Regions from separate parts of the Cloacibacillus evryensis DSM 19522 genome, predicted to be linked through region 2. Evidence: predicted binding sites of a transcription regulator. Region 2 holds the regulator's gene; the other holds the start of a gene.
What was found. Region 2 encodes HrcA, which represses chaperone genes, less so after heat shock. Its sites were predicted from a motif close to TTAGCACTCNNTNNNANNGAGTGCTAA; they were not measured.
Positions count from the first base shown of each region.

Region 1 (3,411 bases), 1.5 Mb from region 2:
CACTCGCCGAGAAAACACGTGCACGTGGCGGTCATGCCCTGCACGGCGAAAAAGGCCGAGGCGGCGCGCGAAGAATTCCGCGGCGAACTGGGGCCTGATGTGGACTGCGTGATCACGACGCAGGAGCTCATCCAGATGATCAAAGAATCCGGGCTGGTATTCTCCGAACTGGAGCCGGAGGCGGTAGACATGCCCTTTGGCACCATGAGCGGCGCCGGCGTCATCTTCGGCGTTACCGGCGGCGTCACCGAGGCGGTGCTGCGCCGGATCGTCTCCGACAAATCGGCGGCGGCGCTGCAGGCGATCGCCTTCAAGGGCGTGCGCGGCAATGAGGGCCTCAAAGAGGCTACCGTGAAATACGGCGGCCGCGAACTTAAGATCGCGGTGGTGAGCGGCCTCGGCAACGCCCATGAACTGATAGGCCGCATCAAAAACGGCGAACGCTACGACTTCGTGGAAGTCATGGCCTGCCCAGGCGGCTGCGTCTGCGGCGCGGGACAGCCCTTCGTCCTCCACGAGGGCAAAGAGAGCCGCGGCAAAGGGCTCTACTCGGCGGACAAAATGTCGAGCATAAAACGCTCCGAAGAGAACCCGCTGATGATGGCGCTCTACAGCGGGCTGCTCAAGGGTCGCGTCCACGACCTGCTCCACGTACACTACCGCGCGAACGGGGAGGCGTAAGTCATGGCCGTCGTAAGAATATGCATCGGCACGTCATGCTACCTCAAAGGGGCCTACAACGTGCTACAGCTATTCCAGCACGAAATAGAGAAGAGAAAGCTCCACGACAAAATAGAGATAAGCGGCTCCTTCTGCATGGGGCAGTGCCAGAACGACGTATCGGTCGACGTGGACGGAAAAATATACAGCGTGTCGCCGGAAACGGCCCACGAATTCTTTGAAGAGACGATCGCGACTCGCCTGTAATAAAAGCAGCGCGCAAAAACATCCGGTGAGAGGGACCCCAGCATGGCCCCTCTCACCGTTTTTTTTTGAGGGAAGCTGCGCGCCGCGTAAATGAGCGCGCGTCTCACCGCTGGCCGGATAGACGAGAAGAGTGGCATAGAGGCGGACTACGATAAAAACATCAGTTTGATAAAAAATCATCGGAAAATAAGTATTTACCCGTAAGATTTAATAAAGTCAAAAATTTTTATGGATAATAAAGCAAATCGAAGATAAAGCAATATTACAGAGTAAAACGAAAAATATTTGCCTATAATCATATTTGAGAAAAGCGCCGTCAGTCAGTAAAATTTCAGGCGTAAAGAAAATTAGCACTCAATGAATGTGAGTGCTAACACAAAAAACAAATTGCTTTAAAAATAACAGGAGGGATCTCTTAATGAAACTTAAGCCACTTGGAGACAGGATCGTAGTAAAGGCAGCGCCGAACGAAGAGAAGACTAAGGGCGGCCTCGTTCTTCCGGACACAGTGAAAGAAAAGCCCGTCGAGGGCATCGTCGTAGCGGTCGGAGCCGGCAAAGTCCTGGACAACGGACAGCGCCAGCCGATGGAAGTCAAAGTTGACGACAAAGTCATCTACAGCAAATATTCGGGAACCGAAGTCAAAGTCGACGACGAAAACTACCTCATCATCGGTGAAAGAGACGTTCTCGCGATAATCGAGAAGTAATTATTTAGATAGATAAACGGGAGGAATAATATCATGGCAAAGACATTGCTTTTCAGAGAAGACGCGCGCCGCTCGATGGAGCGCGGGATCAATAAAGTCGCGGATACGGTAGGCATCACACTCGGCCCCAAGGGACGCAACGTAGTCCTTGAGAAGAAATTCGGCTCGCCGACTATCACCAACGACGGCGTGACCATCGCTAAAGAGATCGAACTCGAAGATCCGTTCGAGAATATGGGCGCGCAGCTCATCAAAGAAGTAGCCTCCAAGACCAACGACGTCGCCGGCGACGGGACCACGACCGCCACCGTCCTCGCCCGCGCGATGATCCGCGAGGGCATCAAAAACGTCGCCGCCGGCGCGAACGGCATGCAGCTCCGCAAGGGCATGGAAGACGCGACCGCGGTCGTCGTCGAAGAGCTCAAGAAGCAGGCCTCGCCCGTCAAGGGACACAAAAAGACCGCTCAGGTAGCGGCCATCTCCGCCAACGACAAGAAAGTCGGCGAGCTCATCGCCGAGGCGATGGAGAAGGTCGGCGAAGAGGGCGTCATCACCGTTGAAGACAGCAAGAGCCTCGGCACCACGCTTGAGACCGTCGAAGGGCTCCAGTTCGACAAAGGCTACCTCAGCCCCTACATGATCACCAACCCCGACCGCATGGAAGCGGTACTCGACGACGCCAACATCCTCATCGTAGACGGCAAGATCTCAAACGTCAAAGACATGCTTCCCGTCCTTGAGAAGAGCGTCCAGCTCGCGAAGCCGCTCCTCATCATCGCCGAAGACGTTGAGGGCGAAGCCCTCGCGACACTCGTCGTCAACAAGCTCCGCGGCATCCTTCAGGTTGTAGCCGTCAAGGCCCCCGGATTCGGCGACCGCAGAAAGGCGATGCTCCAGGATATCGCCACCGTCACCGGCGCGACCGTCATCAGCGAAGAAGTAGGCCGCAAGCTCGACAGCGCCGACGTTGCTGACCTCGGTCACGCGAAGAAGGTAAAAGTCACCAAGGAAGACACGACGATAGTCGAAGGCGCCGGCGACTCCGCGGCGATCAAAGACCGCGCCGCGCAGATCAAGAAAGAACTCGCCGACTCGACTTCAGAGTACGACAAAGAGAAGCTCCAGGAGCGCCTCGCGAAGCTCGTCGGCGGCGTGGCCGTCATTCAGGTCGGAGCCGCTACCGAGACCGAGCAGAAGGAACTCAAGCTTCGCATAGAAGACGCTCTCAACTCGACGCGCGCCGCGGTCGAAGAGGGCATCGTCCCCGGCGGCGGAGTAGCGCTCGTCGGCTGCACCAACGCCCTTGATAAAGAGATCGCCAAACTCGAAGGCGACGAGAGGACCGGCGCGCAGATAGTCCGCAAGTCGCTCACCGAACCCCTCTACCTCATCGCCCACAACAGCGGCATGCAGGGCGACGTCATCATCGAAAAGGTCAAGACCCTCAAAGAGGGACAGGGCCTCGACGCGACCACCGGCGAATATGTCGACATGATCGAAGCTGGCATCATCGACCCGGTGAAGGTAACGCGCTCGGCGCTCCAGAACGCCTCCTCGATCGCGGCGATGATCCTCACCACGGACGCCGTCGTCGCCGACAAGCCCGAGAAGAAAGAGTCCCTCGGCGACATGGCCGGAGGAATGGGCGGCATGGGTGGAATGGGCGGCATGGACTACTAAGTCCGGGCGCATAATCCACAGACCGCAAAAAAAACGAAACAATAAAGAGGCCGGGGACGTCAGTCTCCGGCCTCTTTCGTGGGATAACGGCGGCC
Region 1 covers NZ_KK073872.1:1,233,754-1,237,164, forward strand. The annotation lists gene CLOEV_RS05440 ([FeFe] hydrogenase, group A) at 1-681, shown strand, start outside; gene CLOEV_RS05445 ((2Fe-2S) ferredoxin domain-containing protein) at 685-927, shown strand; gene groES (co-chaperone GroES) at 1,346-1,636, shown strand; gene groL (chaperonin GroEL) at 1,670-3,316, shown strand.
Region 1: a site for HrcA is predicted at 1,275-1,301, ahead of groES (co-chaperone GroES). Genes of this name have one in related genera too.

Region 2 (3,411 bases):
AGCCTGCCTTCGCCACGGCCTCGGAAAGTTCGATCTTATCCCCAAAGCGTATGAGATGGACCGGCATATTTAGTCGAACTCCTGGATGATCGGCAGGCCCGCGAGGTGTTCGGTGTAATTGAGCCCCATGAGGCAATAACCGTGCAGGCTGTCGAATGTGAGGAGGCTGTAGGAGGCGGTGTCGACGTGGAGCCGCCAGTAGCAGGGGCGGCTTACGCCGAGCGCTCCGGCCATGAGCGGTTTCAGCACTCCGCGGTGGGCCACGAGCGCGATGTTGCAGCCGCGGTGCTCCTCGATGACGCGGTCGAGCTCGGCGAGCGCGCGGTCGCGCACCTCGTCAAGGGTCTCCCCGCCCTCTATCTTGAGCTCCTCCGGCTGATCCAGCCAGGTCTGCCATTTCTCAGGCTCCTCGACGGCGAGCTCGGCCTTCTTTCTGTTCTCCCACGGTCCGAGGTGGATGTTGCAGAAGCCCTCGCGCCCCTCGTAGGGGAGCCCCAGCGCGTCGCCAAGTATCCCCGCCGTCGTCATTGCGCGTGACAGCGGGCTTGAGTAAATATACTCTATGTTTTTATCCTTCATTGCCTTCGCGAGCGCGTGGGCCTGAAGCACGCCGTTTTCATTCAGAGGGAAATCCATACAGCCGCGTATGCGGTTTTCTTTATTGCCGGCGCATTCGCCGTGGCGGATGAGGTAGATAGAGGTCTTGTCTTTCTTCAATTTCTTCACTCCTGTTGCGATTGCAGATCATATAGAAATACCGGAAACCGGCACGTTTCCTTTTTATGCCGCGGGAAACGGGTCCGCCTGCCCGATAGCTCAAACATTCGCTCATTATACAACAATAGCGCGGTGATACGCCTTTCGTTGACTCTGCGATTTAAAATATTTTATCCACGCTTTTTAAAATAATTTTTTTGACCTGTATTGACAAAAGCCTCTGCGACGATTATTATTTAGCTGTCGTTGGGGTGTTGGCACTCATAGGTATCGAGTGCTAACAAGAAACGAATAACTTTTATGGCAGGTGAGATGTGATGGTCACAGAAAGACAACTGGAAGTCGTACTCTCCGTGGTATACGAATATATAAAGAGCGGAGAGACTGTAGGCTCCCGCACAGTCTCACGACGCTACCTTACCGGACGCAGCTCCGCGACGATAAGAAACGAAATGTCCGATCTGGAGGATATGGGTTTCCTTAAGCAGACCCACGCGTCGTCCGGACGGATTCCCACGACTCAGGGATATAGACTATATGTCGATTCGGTACTTCAACGTGTAAATAGCGCCGGGCCGTCTGTAAAATTACTAAAAAAGATGATGGAGCACCGGCAGGGGCTGGGCAAAGTGCTTGAATCGGCCTCCGAAATGCTGAGCCGCGTCTCCGACTACGTCGGGATAGCCGCCATTACGCCGCTTGACACTGTGCGGTTCCATCATGTGAGCTTTGTGCGCATGAGCGAGTGCCGCGTCTTGCTGCTGGTGGTTCTTCAGGGCGGGCTTGTGCACCAAAAATTTATCGATATGCCTGTGGACGTGCCGCAGGAGGAGCTTGACGAGCTGGCATCCAAGCTGAACCATTTTTCCGGATGTGCCTGGAGCGAGATAAAATACTCACTGAAAACTAGGCTGATGGAAGAAATAAGCAGTTACCGCGATGTCTGCGCCCAGGCTCTGTTTGAGATAGACGTGCTGCTCGGCGCTCCTAAAACGAGGATCTTCACGGGGTCGGTCAGCCAGATCATGAAACTTCAGGATTTTCAGGATCTGGGACGCATTCAGGCGCTCTGCTCCTTCATTGAGGAGGAGAGCAGCATGACGGCGCTGGTCAACCGCTGTTCGATGAATGAAATGAACATCATGATCGGCGATGAAAACGGCCTGCCGGGCATGAAAAGCTCGGCTCTCGTCGCCGCGACGGGAGAGGCCGGAGGCCAGAAGGCCGTGGTCGGCGTGATCGGTCCCGAAAGGATGGACTACGAGAAAGTAATAACCGCGATAGACGGAGTGCTGCGCAAGCTGGATTCCGAATCAGGCGAAAGAGGAGACTGAAGAGATGGACGAACAGAAAAAACCGAATTGCGGCGATCCTCAGACGGACGCGGAGGCTGAGTTCGAGGGCGTTCCCGCCGCCGAAGAGAGTGCGGCTCAGCCTGAGGCGGTTGAGTCCGAAACACTGAAAGAGGAGATACGCAAGCTCAAAGAAGAGGTGGCGAGGGGCCGGGCCGATTATTTCAACCTGCGCACCCGTATTGAGCGGGATCGCGAGAACAACGCGAAACTTGCCGCCGAACAGGCGATAAACGAGATGCTGCCGGTATTTGAGAACCTTGAAAGGATCGTGGCGGCGGTCGATGATAAAGATAGCAGCCTCGCGAAGGGCATGGCGATGGTCACCAAGCAGTTCGCTGACGGCCTCTGTAAACTGGGGCTGGAATTCATCCCGACTGAGGGCGAGTTTGATCCTGCCCTTCATGAGGCGGTAAGCATGGAGCCTGTTGACGATGCCGAGAGGGACGGACACATCATCGGAGCCCTCTGCCGCGGCTACAAACTTGCGGGACGTGTGCTCAAGGCCCCGCAGGTGCGGGTCGGCAAGTATAACGGCTGATTTGTAAACGGGGCTTAATGCCGATTAGGCAATAAAACGGAAGCAACAGACGGACAGCTATAGAAAAATAGATGCCGGACGAATCAGATAAATCATTAACATAAAAGGTGGAATTGATTATGGGAAAAGTTATTGGAATAGACCTTGGAACAACTAACAGCTGCGTAGCCGTTAAAGAGGGAGACAACGTAACGGTAATACCGAATCCCGAAGGACAGCGTACCACCCCCTCGGTCGTGGCCTTTACGAAAGACGGTGAAATACTTGTCGGGCAGCTTGCGAAGCGTCAGGCGATCGTAAACCCCGACCGTACGATAATGTCGATAAAGCGTTCGATGGGCACCGATAAGACAGTGACCGTCGACGGCAAAGCCTACACGCCGCAGCAGATATCGGCGATGATCCTGCAAAAACTCAAAAAGGACGCGGAAGAATACCTCGGCACCGCGGTTACCGACGCCGTCATCACCTGCCCAGCCTACTTCACCGACGCTCAGCGCCAGGCGACGAAGGACGCGGGGACCATCGCCGGACTCAACGTCCTCCGTATCATCAACGAACCGACGGCGGCCTGCCTCGCCTATGGCGTGAACCTCGAAAAGGGCGACCACAAGATAATGGTCTACGACCTCGGCGGCGGCACGTTCGACGTCTCGATCCTCGACGTCGGCGACGGAGTGTTTGAAGTCCTCTCCACGGCGGGCGACAACCTCCTCGGCGGCGACGACTGGGACAACGCGGTGGTCGAGTGGCTCGCGGCGGAATTCAAAAAGAGCGACGGCATCGACCTTCTGAAGGACA
Region 2 covers NZ_KK073872.1:2,735,753-2,739,163, reverse strand. The annotation lists gene folP (dihydropteroate synthase) at 1-67, opposite strand, end outside; gene CLOEV_RS12280 (histidine phosphatase family protein) at 70-726, opposite strand; gene hrcA (heat-inducible transcriptional repressor HrcA) at 1,035-2,051, shown strand; gene CLOEV_RS12270 (nucleotide exchange factor GrpE) at 2,056-2,610, shown strand; gene dnaK (molecular chaperone DnaK) at 2,730-3,411, shown strand, end outside.